One region of the Streptomyces sp. R33 genome, then DNA from elsewhere that is predicted to be linked to it. Evidence: riboswitches for the same ligand, from Rfam matches in the RefSeq annotation. Region 1 holds a riboswitch; the other holds the start of a gene.
The links. Region 1 has a riboswitch for glycine ahead of gcvT (glycine cleavage system aminomethyltransferase GcvT). Riboswitches for the same ligand answer to the same signal wherever they lie in the genome.

Region 2: it holds a riboswitch for glycine, as region 1 does, so the genes downstream of both, gcvP (aminomethyl-transferring glycine dehydrogenase) here and gcvT (glycine cleavage system aminomethyltransferase GcvT) in region 1, are expected to answer to the same signal.

Annotation. Positions count from the first base shown of each region.
Region 1 covers NZ_CP165727.1:3,076,393-3,083,739, forward strand. The annotation lists gene AB5J51_RS13805 (ABC transporter permease) at 1-105, opposite strand, end outside; gene AB5J51_RS13810 (enhanced serine sensitivity protein SseB C-terminal domain-containing protein) at 612-1,352, opposite strand; gene AB5J51_RS13815 (enhanced serine sensitivity protein SseB) at 1,414-2,148, opposite strand; gene AB5J51_RS13820 (AAA family ATPase) at 2,222-2,893, opposite strand; glycine riboswitch at 3,088-3,191, shown strand; gene gcvT (glycine cleavage system aminomethyltransferase GcvT) at 3,376-4,491, shown strand; gene gcvH (glycine cleavage system protein GcvH) at 4,615-4,995, shown strand; gene glyA (serine hydroxymethyltransferase) at 5,011-6,267, shown strand; gene AB5J51_RS13840 (L-serine ammonia-lyase) at 6,486-7,347, shown strand, end outside.
Region 2 covers NZ_CP165727.1:7,012,110-7,019,456, reverse strand. The annotation lists gene AB5J51_RS32290 (glutamate-cysteine ligase family protein) at 1-987, opposite strand, end outside; gene AB5J51_RS32285 (hypothetical protein) at 1,482-2,102, shown strand; gene AB5J51_RS32280 (DUF5999 family protein) at 2,382-2,588, shown strand; gene gcvP (aminomethyl-transferring glycine dehydrogenase) at 2,740-5,625, opposite strand; glycine riboswitch at 5,824-5,922, opposite strand; gene AB5J51_RS32270 (PRC-barrel domain-containing protein) at 6,036-6,407, shown strand; gene AB5J51_RS32265 (DNA polymerase IV) at 6,404-7,347, opposite strand, start outside.

The DNA.
Region 1 (7,347 bases):
GGCGATGCGGCCGGGCGAGCGGCCTTCGATGGCCTTGGCAGGGACGTCGGCTACGGACACGGGTGCGGGTGATTCCGCGCTCGTGTCATGCAGTGGTGCCGTCATCGTGGTGGGGACCCCTCTCGGCCGACGGGTTGCCGGCCCATGCCCGCCGCTGTGGCGGCGTTGGTGCGGAGTGGCGCTCGGAGTGCGTGGTGACACGCAGGACGCGTGCTGAGGTGCAAGAACTGCAGGAAGTGCTGTGCAAAGCCACAAGCAAAATTCATGTACGGAACCGGTCTTCGAAGGACTGACCGGCTCTTGGGTGGGGAGTCTTCATCGGCGCTGCGATCAGCCGCCAGACCCGCAGATGAATGGATGCGCAACCGTGATGTGAGGGTCGAGTTCCCGTTATCCGGACTTCGCTCTCGCCTGAGCGGATCAAGACCGTCCGTTCGGTACGCAATCGGACATGGCGCCCAACTCGCGGTAGGAGCATGCGTTTTGGCTCCACAACAGCGATGAAATCCGGACAAGCCGAAGGCCGCAGGGAACGGTGGTTCCCTGCGGCCTCAGGTCTTCCGGACACGGCTGTCTCAGTGGCCGGGCAGACCCCGGCGGGCAGCCCCGGGTCAGTACGCGGGGGCCTGGCCCTCGCGGTCGTAGAAAGGGCGGCTCTGGGCGCGCAGCCACATCGCGACGGGATCGTGCTCGTCCGCCAGCGCCACCGTGCACACCGGCACGCCCTCGGGGACCGCGCCGACCGACTGGCGCATCATCTCCCGTACGGATTCCAGCGCGGGCCCGGAGGCGTCGTACAGGTCGAGCCCGACCGCGAGGTAGGGCGAGCCCAGCGAGGGCTGCACCCAGGCGCGGCGCAGCGAGCGGACGGCGGGGGTGCGGTGCGCGTGCTGGGTCAGCAGCCCGTAGAACTGCGGGAGCTCCAGGGCGGGCTCGGACAGCCGCAGCGGGCCGGCCGGCATCCGGTCGAGACCGGTGGCGATCCGGCGCAGGTCGGCCCAGGGGATGCCGAGGCCGCCGCCCTGGGCGTGCGGGTTGAGCCACAGGCCCCAGCGGTCCGGGTAGAGGGCGCGGGCGATGTCCCGGCCGGTGACCACCTCGTAGCCCCGGCTCCAGCCGCTGGCGGCCAGTTCCTGGGGGGAGGTCACGCACGGCGCGTACCCGAGGCCCTCGACCTCCATGCCGCCGTACTGGGCGTCCGGGGAGCCCGGCTGCCCCTGCCAGAGCAGCATCCACAGGCGGCCCTCGGCGAGGGCGTGCAGAAGCGACTCGTAGCTCTCGTAGCGCCCGGGAGTCACCTGGCGCAACATGTGCTCGAGCTGCCCGGCCGCGGCCGTGCCTGACGCACTCACCCGGTACTCCTTCTTCGTCTGCCCGTCGTCCCACCCGTATCCGCACCCAGCTTAAGCGGCCCTACGGCAGGTAGAAGGGGCGTACGCGCGTAACGATGAAGTCGACCACCGGGTCCTGCGCGGCGTCCAGGAGGATCAACTGCACGGGCCAGGGCGGCGGTACCCGGGTCAGGGCCCGGCCGAGGGCGTCCATCGGGGCGTTCCGCATCTCGGGCTCCCATCCCAGCAGCCGGACGCCGATGTAGAGCTCCGGGTCCCCGCCCTCGACGCTGGCGAGGCAGCGGTGGGCGGCGGCGACCACGCCGGTCGCGCGGAACTCCTCGGCGGCGGCGGTCAGGAAGTCCACCGGGTCTTCCTGCCAGTCGGGCTCGTAGAGCCGGACGCGGCCGCCGGTGGCGGGGCCGTCGAGCGGGGTCCGGCCGATGCGGCAGAGCTCCGCAACGGCGGGCGGGGGCAGCGGGACGCCGACGGCGCCCTCGGGGTTCACGGCGATGCCGAGCTGCGGGGGCAGCCCCCGGGCGAACTCGACGGCCGGGGCGACGGCGAAGTCCATGGCGGGTCCGGCGCAGGCGCGGAACTGGGCCTCGGAGCTGTAGACGGGGACGTACGCGGCCCCGGCGATCTCCATGGTGGGGAGCACGAGGCCGGCCGCGTCCGGGCCGCCACCGCCGGGCAGGGGCACCCAGAGCAGGCTCCGGCCGAGCACCTCGACGATCCGGGCCCCGGCGTCCGCCTGCCCGAGCGCCGCCCCGAGCACCTGCTCCAGCTCGTTGTCCGGCCAGCCGCCGCCCTGCATGTACGCCTCCGTTGATTTCGCCCCACGCTGTCGGCCCGAGGTTAACGGCTCGCGCCCCGCCCTCTTCCGGGGGCTATGCCGAGTCCTGCCGGAACGCTATGCGGGTCACGGACGCGGCCGAGCCGCGGTCCAGGAGGACCGCCGACGTGCAGCCCGCGGGGAGGCGGCCCGATTCCGCTTCGCGCAGCAGCCGGGCCACCGCGCCCCGATGGCGGGCGAAGGCGTACGCCGACACCCCCCGCCCCCGCGCCGCCTGCCCGGACAGGGCCTCCTCGGGGGTGGTGTCCAGCAGCAGCAGGTGCAGCGCCCGGCCCCGCCGCCGTGCGGCCGCGGCCAGCAGGCTCCGCACCCAGCTCTGCGTCCCGCAGTCGTGCACCACCGCGGAGGCCCCGGAACGCAGCGTCCGCCACAGCCCCCAGTAGTGCGCGAAGCGGACCAGCGGCCGGTAGACCGCGTACGGCAGCGCCCGCGGCATCCGCCGCTCCCAGCGCTCGCGCACGTCCTGGGAGTCGATGCCGCCACCCTGCACCGCCCGCTTGATCAGCGTGCTCTTGCCGCCGCCGGGCAGGCCGGACACCACGACGATGTCCCCTTCGGCGAAGCCGAGCCACTGCGGTCCGTGCGGCCCCCGGCCGCGCAGGTCGCGTACGGGACCGCCGGCGGAGCGCGCCCGCCGCGCCGCCGGCACTCCCTCCACGGCTCCCGTCCCGGTCGCCGCCAGCACTCCGAATCTCCGCACAGTGATCGCCTTCCCCCATCGGGCCCGCAGGGCCCCTCATGCCCACTGAGTGTAAAGAGACGGTAATCCGGCACCGCCCGGTTCCGGCCTGAGCTTCCGGGCACCTGACCGGTCCGTACGTTCTTTCGGGCCCGACCGCCCGATCACCCGGACGGCGTGCAATGATGTGCGCCATCTGGACCAACTGCATACCGGCCGCTTGAATCCGCGCGGGAGAGTCCCGGCAGGCCGTGAGGCCGTGCCCGGGCGCCGAAGGAGCAAGTTCCTCCCTTGAATCTCTCAGGCCCCGTACCGCGTGGATGAGGCAGATCTGAAAAGCGAGCCGCGCCGCCGTCCCTCACGACGGCATCCGCGTGCGCTCCACCCAAGGTGCAAGTCGAGGTTCCCCGGGTCCGACCGGGAACTCTCGGCGAACCTCTCAGGTTCCGATGACAGATGGGGAGGATCGTCCTCGTCATGTCATGCCCTGGGACCCGGGAGCCACACCCATGAGCACTGCCCCCCGCCTGACCGCCCTCGATGCGCTGCACCGTTCGCTCGGTGCGACCATGACCGATTTCGCGGGCTGGGACATGCCCCTGCGGTACGCCAGTGAGCGCGACGAGCACAACGCCGTCCGCACCAAGGCCGGTCTGTTCGACCTGTCCCACATGGGCGAGATCACGCTGACCGGCCCGGAGGCCGTCAAGGCCCTGGACTACGCGCTGGTCGGCAACATCTCCACCGTCGGCGTCGGCCGCGCCCGCTACACGCACATCTGCCAGGAGGACGGCGGGATCGTCGACGACCTGATCGTCTACCGCCTGGGCGAGACCGAGTACATGGTCGTCGCGAACGCCTCCAACGCCCAGGTCGTCCTGGACGCCCTGACCGAGCGCGCCGCCGGGTTCGACACCGAGGTCCGCGACGACCGCGACGCGTACGCGCTGATCGCCGTCCAGGGCCCGGAGTCCCCCGGCATCCTCGCCTCCCTCACGGACGCCGACCTGGACGGCCTGAAGTACTACGCCGGCCTGCCGGGCACCGTCGCGGGCGTGCCCGCGCTGATCGCGCGTACGGGCTACACGGGCGAGGACGGCTTCGAGCTGTTCGTCGCCCCCGAGCACGCCGTCGAGCTGTGGCAGGCGCTGACCAAGGCCGGCGAGGGCGTCGGCCTGGTCCCGGCGGGCCTGTCCTGCCGGGACACCCTGCGCCTGGAGGCGGGCATGCCGCTGTACGGGCACGAGCTGACCACCTCCCTCACCCCGTTCGACGCGGGGCTGGGCCGGGTCGTGAAGTTCGAGAAGGAGGGCGAGTTCGTGGGCCGCGCCGCCCTGGAGGCCGCCGCCGAGCGCGCCGCCACGAACCCGCCGCGCAAGCTGGTCGGCCTGATCGCCGAGGGCCGCCGCGTCCCGCGCGCCGGCTTCCCCGTCGTGGCCGGCGGGCAGGTCATCGGCGAGGTCACGTCGGGTGCCCCGTCCCCGACGCTGGGCAAGCCGATCGCGATGGCGTACGTGGACGCGGCGCACGCCGCGCCCGGCACCTCCGGCGTCGGCGTGGACATTCGCGGTACGCATGAGCCGTACGAGGTCGTGGCCCTGCCGTTCTACAAGCGGCAGAAGTAGCGCCCGTACCCGTACCGGCTCCCCGTCGACGCCGTGAGCGCGTCGTACGGGCGCCGTACCGGCCGTCTCAGCACGCAAGACCACTGTTCGTATCCACTCCCCCGCATCCAGGAGAATCAGGTCATGAGCAACCCCCAGCAGCTGCGTTACAGCAAGGAGCACGAGTGGCTGTCGACCGCCGAGGACGGCGTCGCGACGGTCGGCATCACGGAGTTCGCGGCCAACGCGCTCGGTGACGTCGTCTACGCCCAGCTCCCCGAGGTCGGCGACACGGTGACCGCGGGCGAGACCTGCGGCGAGCTGGAGTCGACCAAGTCCGTCAGCGACCTGTACTCCCCCGTCACCGGTGAGGTCGTCGAGGCCAACCAGGACGTCGTGGACGACCCGGCGCTCGTGAACAGCGCCCCGTTCGAGGGCGGCTGGCTGTTCAAGGTGCGCGTCGCGGAGGAGCCGGCCGACCTGCTCTCCGCCGACGAGTACGCCAAGCTCACCGCCGGTAACTGACCCCAGGGGATCCTGATGTCCGTACTGAACACCCCCCTCCACGAGCTCGACCCCGACGTCGCCGCCGCCGTCGACGCCGAGCTCGCCCGCCAGCAGTCCACCCTGGAAATGATCGCGTCGGAGAACTTCGCTCCGGTCGCCGTCATGGAGGCCCAGGGCTCGGTCCTGACCAACAAGTACGCCGAGGGCTACCCGGGCCGCCGCTACTACGGCGGCTGCGAGCACGTCGACGTCGTCGAGCAGATCGCGATCGACCGCATCAAGGCGCTGTTCGGCGCCGAGGCCGCGAACGTCCAGCCGCACTCGGGTGCGCAGGCGAACGCGGCCGCGATGTTCGCGCTGCTGAAGCCGGGCGACACGATCATGGGCCTGAACCTGGCCCACGGCGGTCACCTGACCCACGGCATGAAGATCAACTTCTCCGGCAAGCTCTACAACGTGGTCCCGTACCACGTCGACGAGACCGGCGAGGTCGACATGGCCGAGGTCGAGCGCCTCGCCAAGGAGTCCAAGCCGCAGCTGATCGTCGCCGGCTGGTCCGCCTACCCGCGCCAGCTGGACTTCGCCGCCTTCCGCCGCATCGCGGACGAGGTCGGCGCGTACCTGATGGTCGACATGGCGCACTTCGCCGGCCTGGTGGCCGCGGGCCTGCACCCGAACCCGGTGCCGCACGCCCACGTCGTCACCACCACCACGCACAAGACCCTCGGCGGTCCGCGCGGCGGCGTCATCCTGTCGACGCAGGAGCTGGCCAAGAAGATCAACTCCGCGGTCTTCCCGGGTCAGCAGGGCGGCCCGCTGGAGCACGTGATCGCGGCCAAGGCGGTCTCCTTCAAGGTGGCGGCCTCGCCCGAGTTCAAGGAGCGCCAGGAGCGCACCCTCGAGGGCGCGAAGATCCTCGCCGAGCGCCTGGTCCAGGACGACGTCAAGGCCGTGGGCGTGGACGTCCTCACCGGCGGCACCGACGTGCACCTGGTCCTGGTCGACCTGCGCAACTCCGAGCTCGACGGGCAGCAGGCCGAGGACCGCCTCCACGAGGTCGGCATCACGGTCAACCGCAACGCGATCCCGAACGACCCGCGGCCGCCGATGGTCACCTCGGGTCTGCGGATCGGTACGCCGGCCCTCGCGACCCGCGGTTTCGACGCCGAGGCCTTCACCGAGGTCGCCGAGATCATCGCGCAGGCGCTGAAGCCGGCCTACGACAGCGAGGCCCTCAAGGCCCGCGTCTCCGCGCTCGCCGCGAAGTTCCCGCTGTACCCGTCGCTCTAGGTGACGGCTTGGGAGGGCCCGGCCTGGTGTCACAGGGCCGGGCCCTTCCTGTGTGACACGAGCCATACCCGAGCGCCGTCCGGCCACCATCTCGGGCAGACGAAACGTTCACCTCGCCACGTTAAGCTCGACTGTCGGACAAAATCCGAACAATCCCCCCTCGTACGTTCCACCCCGCCTGCCCCTCCACCCACGAGCAGACAAGGGAGTCCGCCACCGTGGCCATCTCCGTCTTCGACCTCTTCTCCATCGGCATCGGCCCCTCCTCCTCCCACACGGTCGGCCCGATGCGGGCCGCCCGCATGTTCGTGACGCGGCTGAAGAAGGACGGCGTGCTCGCCGAGACCGCCTCGGTGCGTGCCGAGCTGTTCGGCTCCCTCGGCGCGACCGGCCACGGCCATGGCACGCCCAAGGCGGTGCTCCTGGGCCTGGAGGGCCACTCCCCCCGCTCGGTGAACGTGGAGACGGCCGACGACGAGGTGGAGCGCATCCGCCGGAGCGGGCGCCTGCGCCTGCTCGGCACCGAGATCGGGAGCGCGCACGAGATCGCGTTCGACGAGCCGAACCAGCTGATCCTGCACCGCCGCCGGTCCCTGCCGTACCACGCGAACGGCATGACGCTCTTCGCGTACGACGCCTCGGGCGCCCCGCTGCTGGAGAAGACGTACTACTCGGTCGGCGGCGGCTTCGTGGTGGACGAGGACGCGGTCGGCGAGGACCGGATCAAGCTCGACGACACCGAGCTGAAGTACCCGTTCCGCAGCGGTGACGAGATGCTGCGCATGGCCCGGGACAGCGGCCTGTCGATCTCCGCGATGATGCTGGAGAACGAGAAGGCCTGGCGCACGGAGGAGGAGATCCGCGAGGGTCTGCTCGAGATCTGGCGCGTCATGCAGGCCTGCGTCGCGCGCGGCATGTCGCGCGAGGGCATCCTGCCGGGCGGCCTGAAGGTCCGGCGCCGGGCGGCGAACACGGCCCGCAAGCTCCGCTCCGAGGGCGACCCGCTGGCGCTGTCGATGGAGTGGATCACCCTCTACGCGATGGCCGTGAACGAGGAGAACGCCGCGGGCGGCCGGGTGG
Region 2 (7,347 bases), 3.9 Mb from region 1:
CGGCATCCCGTCGGCGACCCCGTAGACGGGCCGGTTCCACCGGTAGACCGTGCCGTTGTGCAGGACCAGCTCCTGCAGGCTCGGCACCCCGCCCTCGGCGAGCACGCGCAGCGGCTCCTCCTCGTCGCAGATGGGCAGCAGGGCCGGGAAGTAGCGGACGTTCTCCGCGAAGAGCTCGTACGCCGACTCCACCCAGCGCTCCCCGAACCAGGTCCGCGGCCGCACCCCCTGGGCCTGGAGCTCCGGCGGCCGGGTGTCGGTGGCCTGGGTGAACAGCGGCGGCCGCGACTCCCGCCACAGCTCACGCCCGAACAGGAAAGGGGAGTTGGCGCCGACGGCGATCTGCACGGCGGTCACCGCCTGCGCCGCGTTCCACACGTCGGCGAACCGGGCCGGCGTCACCTGCAGGTGCAGCTGTACGGAGGTGCAGGCGGCCTCCGGGACGATCGACCCGGTGCTCCACGTGAGCCGCTCGACCCCGTCGATGTCGAGCATGAAGTCCTCGCCGCGCATCATCAGGATCTGCTCGTTCAACAACGAGTAGCGGTCCACCGCCGAGAGGTTCGCGGTGACCAGGTCGGCTCGGGTGATCGTCGGCAGGATGCCGATCATCACCACCCCGGCGTCGATCTCCGCGGCCTGCCGGTGGGCATAGCCGAGCCCCGCACTCAGTTCCTCGGCGAGCTGGTCGAATACCCGGCCGCCGAGCCGGTGCGGAAGGACGTTCACCTCCAGATTGAACATTCCGAGTTCGGTCTGGAAATCCTGGCTCGCTATCCGCTCCAGAACCTGGGCATTCACCATTCTCGGCAACCCGTCGGCACCCGCCAGATTCAGCTCGATCTCCAGCCCCATCATGTTCTTGGGCCGATCGAACCTCTTCTCCGCCAGAAGCCGCTCCAGCCCCTCCAGGCACTCGTGAAGCTTCCTCCGATACCTCTGCCGATCGGACAGGTCGAATCCGCCCGCCACGACCTTCTCCCCCATCGAAGCGTCCCTCCTCGAGTGGGCCTGGCATGTGCCACCCAGGCGCGCATGTACGGTCGATGATGCCCCGGCGGCGTGATCGATAACGCCGAGGGGGCGTGCGTGGCGGGGAGCGCGCGCCGGTTTGGCCGAAGGGCGCTATGGCACATTCACTTGGCAAGACACCGTATGCAAATTCCGCATGTGCTTTGCCGGTTCCACATAATGGACGCTTTCCAGCCGAGCCCCTGTCCGGTAACCTCCGAGGTCAGCGCGACATGTTCGCGCACAACCGGCATGAATGCCATGTCAGCGGGACCGGTAAGCGCCTTGTCGGCAATAGGCGGGACAGCTAGCCGAAACACTGCGTGAACACATGTCGTATAAACTCCGCAAACGAGGCAGAGAGTTGGCGCGCGGCCATTGCCCCTCAGCCCCCCTCTGGCCCCAGAATGCGACAGCGCCGTCCGCACCTGCCCCGATCCACAGGTCTCCCAAGTGAGAGGCGACCCACCATGCCGCTGCATGTCCCTCCGGCTCCCGCGCCCGCCCTGCGCAGCGTCCTCGCGGCACTCGGTTCCCCCACCGCCGTCCACGAGGCGCACACTCCGGCCCTGCGCGCGCTGCAGGGTCCGATGACCGCCGAACTGCCGCTTCCGGTCCATGTCCTCGACCGGTTGAACATCTCGGAGCTGGCTGCGGGGGGCCGTCCGCCCCGCACCCGGCTGACCGCGTGGCGGTTCCTGATCCGCAGCGGCGACCGCTACGTCGCCGCCGCGGACACCCGGCTGACGCCGGACGGCTGGGCCTTCTCCCATTTCTTCGAGGGCCCCTACGTCGCGGCCACCGAACGCGCCCTGCGCCAGGCGGAATCCCTCGGCAAGAGCTACCAGCCCCGCCTGCTGTCCGTACCGGAGCTGTACATGCTGACGCTGTGGCTGCACGGCGCGGTCGGCGCCGATGCCTCCGCGGGGCTGCCGGCCGCCGCGGATCTGCTGGTTCCGCTGGCGCCGGCCCCGCCCGGCATCGCCGCGTACCGGCCGCATCCGGTGTCCGAGCTGCTGCCCGTGATGACCCACCGGCTCGCTCCGCCGAGTCCGCCGCTGCCGCCGTCACTGGCCGCGCCGGCCGCCTGAGCTGGCCCGATCGGGGCCGATGACCCGTCCGGCCCATTCGGCCTAGCCCACTCGGGTCACCTGCGAACCACCCGAAATGACAGGGGAGTTGAGCTGAACCGCCCGCACGAGTGATGCGTCATCAATCTATGAGGACAGCTGCCGGGAAATCCCTGCGGACTCAAGTCCGGAGGGGAACACTGGGACCCTGACCAAGCCAAGACGTTGATACGGGGGGCGGCCATGAACAACGCATCGAGCCGCAGCACACAGACCACATCGCAGCGAAAGAACGCATCCATGTGCCAGCACCAGCCAGCGTGCCCGTCAGCAGACTCCGCCGACCGGGAGGCCGCCAAGCCCGTGGCCAACCACCCGGAACAGGGCTGGAGCCTGCTGTGCAACGGCGTCCTGCTCTTCGAGGACACCGGTGAGCTGCTGCCGGACGGCCAGATCATCGCCCCGCACCGCCCGCTGGCGGCGGCGCAGGTGATGAAAGCGGCCTAGTCCGACGACAGCGCGCAATGAACGGAACAGAACAGAACGCAAAGGGGCCGGCCCGGGAATGATTCTCCCGGACCGGCCCCTTCGTCATGCCGTCATGTCATACGAATATGTCATGTCACCGGACGGACACGGTGTCGTAGTGCCGTACGGCTCAGTTGTCGTACTCGTCCAGCGGCGGGCAGGAACACACCAGGTTGCGGTCGCCGAAGGCACCGTCGATGCGCCGTACCGGCGGCCAGTACTTCTCCGCCGCAGTGACCCCGCCCGGGAAGACGGCCTCGTCACGGCTGTACGGGTGGTTCCACTCGCCGCCCAGCGCCGCCGCCGTGTGCGGGGAGTTGGCCAGCGGGTTGTCGTCCACCGGCCACTCGCCGCCCGCGACCCGCTCGATCTCGGCGCGGATGGCGATCATCGCGTCGCAGAAGCGGTCGATCTCGGCGAGGTCCTCGGACTCCGTCGGCTCGATCATGAGCGTGCCGGCCACCGGGAAGGACATGGTCGGCGCGTGGAAGCCGTAGTCGATCAGACGCTTGGCGATGTCGTCCACGCTGACGCCCGTCGCCTTCGACAGCGGGCGCAGGTCGATGATGCACTCGTGCGCGACCAGGTTGCCCGGGCCGGTGTAGAGCACCGGGTAGTGCGGCTCCAGGCGCTTGGCGATGTAGTTGGCGCCGAGCACCGCCACCTGGGTGGCGCGCTTGAGGCCCTCGCCGCCCATGAGGCGCACGTACGACCACGAGATCGGCAGGATGCCGGCCGAGCCCCACGGCGCCGCCGAGATCGGGCCGACGCCCGTCTCCGGGCCCGCGGTCGGCTGGAGCGGGTGGTTCGGCAGGTACGGGGCCAGGTGCGCCCGGACACCGACCGGGCCGACGCCCGGACCGCCGCCGCCGTGCGGGATGCAGAAGGTCTTGTGCAGGTTCAGGTGCGAGACGTCGCCGCCGAAGTGACCCGGCTTGGCCAGGCCCACCAGGGCGTTCAGGTTGGCGCCGTCCACGTAGACCTGGCCGCCGGCGTCATGCACCTGGGCGCAGATGTCGGCGACGTGCTCCTCGAACACACCGTGCGTCGAGGGGTACGTGATCATCAGCACCGCGAGCTCGTCGCGGTACTGCTCGATCTTGGCGCGCAGGTCGTCCGCGTCCACCTCGCCGTCGTCGGCGGTCTTGACGACGACCACCTTCATCCCGGCCATCACGGCGCTGGCGGCGTTGGTGCCGTGCGCAGAGGACGGGATGAGGCAGACGGTGCGCTGCTCGTCGCCGTTCGCCCGGTGGTAGGCCCGGACGGCCAGCAGGCCGGCGAGCTCACCCTGGGAGCCGGCGTTCGGCTGGATGGAGACCTTGTCGTAGCCGGTGACCTCGCAGAGACGTTCCTCCAGCTCGGAGATGAGCGTGAGGTACCCCTCGGCCTGCTCGACGGGGGCGAACGGGTGCAGCTGGCCGAATTCCGGCCAGGTGACCGACTCCATCTCGGTGGTCGCGTTGAGCTTCATGGTGCAGGAGCCCAGCGGGATCATGCCCCGGTCCAGCGCGTAGTCCTTGTCCGCCAGCTTGCGCAGGTAGCGCAGCATCGCGGTCTCGCTGCGGTGCTGGTGGAAGACCGGGTGCGCCAGGTAGTCGTCCGAGCGCAGCAGGCCCTCGGGCAGGGCGTCGGCGGTGGTCTCGTCGAGGGCCTCGATGTCGGCGCTCACGCCGAAGGCGGCCCAGACGGCCTCGACGCCGGCGCGCAGGGTCGTCTCGTCGCAGGAGAGGGAGACGTGGTCGGCGTCGACCTGGAACAGGTTGACCCCGCCCTCACGGGCCGCGGCGACGACCTGGGCGGCCTTGCCGGGCACCCGGGCGGTCAGGGTGTCGAAGTACGAGCCGTGCACGAGCTCGACCCCGCCGGCCGTCAGACCGGCCGCGATCAGGGCCGCGTAGCGGTGCGTACGGCGGGCGATCGTCCGCAGGCCGTCCGGGCCGTGGTAGACGGCGTACATGCCGGCCATGACGGCGAGCAGCACCTGCGCGGTGCAGATGTTGCTGGTGGCCTTCTCACGGCGGATGTGCTGCTCACGGGTCTGCAGCGCCAGGCGGTAGGCCTTGTTGCCGTCCGCGTCCACGGAGACGCCGACGAGGCGGCCCGGCAGCGAGCGGGCGTGCTTGTCCTGGACGGCCATGTAGCCGGCGTGCGGGCCGCCGAAGCCCATCGGGACGCCGAAGCGCTGGGTGGTGCCGACGGCGATGTCCGCGCCGAGCGCGCCCGGCGAGGTCAGCAGGGTCAGGGCGAGCAGGTCGGCGGCGACGGCGACGATCGCGCCGAGCCCGTGCGCCTGGTCGATGACCGGCTTGATGTCCCGGACGGCACCGGAGGCGCCGGGGTACTGGAGGAGCACGCCGTAGACGCCGCGCTCGGCGACCTCGGCCGGGATGCCCTCGGACAGGTCGGCGACGACGACCTCGATGCCGATCGGCTCGGCGCGGGTCTCGATCACGGCGATGGTCTGCGGCAGAGCGTCGGCGTCGACGAGGAAGACGTTCCCCTTGGACTTGCCCACGCGGCGGGCCAGCGTCATGGCCTCGGCGGCCGCGGTGCCCTCGTCGAGCAGCGACGCGCCGGAGGTCGGCAGGCCGGTGAGGTCGGCGACGACGGTCTGGAAGTTGAGCAGCGCCTCGAGGCGGCCCTGCGAGATCTCGGGCTGGTAGGGCGTGTACGCCGTGTACCAGGCCGGGTTCTCCATGACGTTGCGCAGGATCACCGGCGGCGTGAAGGTCCCGTAGTACCCGAGACCGATCATCGGCGTCAGGACCTGGTTGCGATCGGCGAGCGAACGCAGCTCGGCCAGCACCTCGGCCTCGGTCAGCGCCTCGGGCAGGTCAAGCGCCTCGGCGCTCTTGATCACATCCGGTACCGCGGCGGCGGTCAGTTCGTCCAGCGAGCCGTAGCCCACGTGGGCGAGCATCTTCGCCTGCGCCTCGGCATCCGGGCCGATGTGGCGCTGCTCGAAGGGGATGCCTCGCTCCAGCTGGGAGAGCGGAATGCGGTTGGCGGTCATGTACGGAGGCCTCCTGGGTCGTACGACCTGCGAGGGGCACCACGGCGCGGGCACCCGGACGGCCTCCCCCTCTGTCATCTCAACCTGAGAGCTTCACCGGAGTCGCGGGGATGGCCCGCGGATTCCGGCTTTCACCGTCGGTGAGGAGAGGAACCGGCGCTGCGCACCCGGTACCTGCCCCTGCTTTCCAGAGTGGCCTCGTCACGTGCGGTACGTATGCCTGAGAGATTCCGGGGAGGATTTGCTCCTTCGGCGCCTCCGTCATGCTCACTCGGAGGACTCTCCCGCACAGGGTCAACAGCCGTCACCCAGCCTACCAGCGAGGTTCCGGGACCTCCCTCGAGTGGCCCCCACTGCGGAAATGCACTTTTGTAGTCGTTACGGAGGAGTTGCGACCATTTGGAGGGACCGTGCAGACCGACATCGATCCGCGCAGCCTGATCGGCCGCAAGGCGTTCGACCGCAACGGAACCAAGATCGGCACCGTCGACGAGGTCTACCTCGACGATGCCACAGGCGTGCCCGAGTGGGCCGCCGTACGGACGGGCCTGTTCAGCCGGGACGCGTTCGTCCCGCTGGAACCGAGCGAGGTGGTCGACGACACCCTGCGGGTCCCCTTCGAACGCTCCCTCATCAAGGACGCCCCTGACTTCGGCGTCGGCCGCCACCTCTCCCCCGAACAGGAGCTGCAGCTCTACCACCACTACGGACTGGACGTCTCCCTCCCCTCGGACATCCAGCGCGACTTCGGCCGCCTGGCGAACGGCGACGACACCCCCTAGCCCTCTTCCGGTACGGGTTCGCCCACCGCCGGGTCGCCCACGAGGGGCAGCGGATCGGACGGCTCCAGCTCGGGGTCGTCCACCCGGAAGGTGCGCACCCGGCCCGGTGGCGATCCGGGCCGCTCGAACCGCACGGTCACCCTCCCGACCCCGCTGCCCTGCACCCACCCCGGCCCGTACACGGCGTGCTGTACGTCGCTCCCCGCCGCCCAGCGGCGTTCCCGGGCGGGCCCGGCCTCCCCGGCCGCCCCCGTGCCCTCAGGGGCCTCTGCGGGCCCGCCAGGCCCTGTGGACCCCGTCGGCTCTGCCGGGCCACCAGACCCGCCCGCCCCTCCCGTCCCTCCGGCCTCCGCAGCCCCGTCCGGCTCGGCTGCCGGGCCCCCGCCCCCGCCGGCCGTGGCAGCCTCCGCAGCGGCCTCCGCGGCCATGGACTGCGCGAACAGGTCCTCCTGGGTGTAGTCCGCCAGCCCGGTCACGCCGACGCCCAGCAGCCGCACCCCGCCCGTGGTGTCCACCGCCTCCAGGAGCCGCGCCGCGGCCTCCCGCACCACCGCGGGGTCGTCGGTGGGCCCCCGCAGCGTCTCGGAGCGCGTCAGGGTCGAGAAGTCGTACCGCCGCACCTTCAGCACGATCGTGCGCCCGGAGTGCCCCGACTCCCGCAGCCGGTGCACGCACCGGTCTGCGAGCCTCTGCACCTCGTTGCGGATCCGCACCCGGTCGTGCAGGTCCACGTCGAAGGTGTCCTCGACCGACACGGACTTCGCGTCGCGCTCGGCGACCACCGCCCGGTCGTCCAGCCCCAGCGCCATCCGGTACAGCCCGACCCCGTGTGCACGCCCGACCATCCGGACCAGCTCGTCCTCGCCGGCCTCGGCCAGGTCCCCCACAGTGGTGATCCCGGCCCGCCGCAGGTGCTCGCCGGTGGCCGGCCCCACCCCCG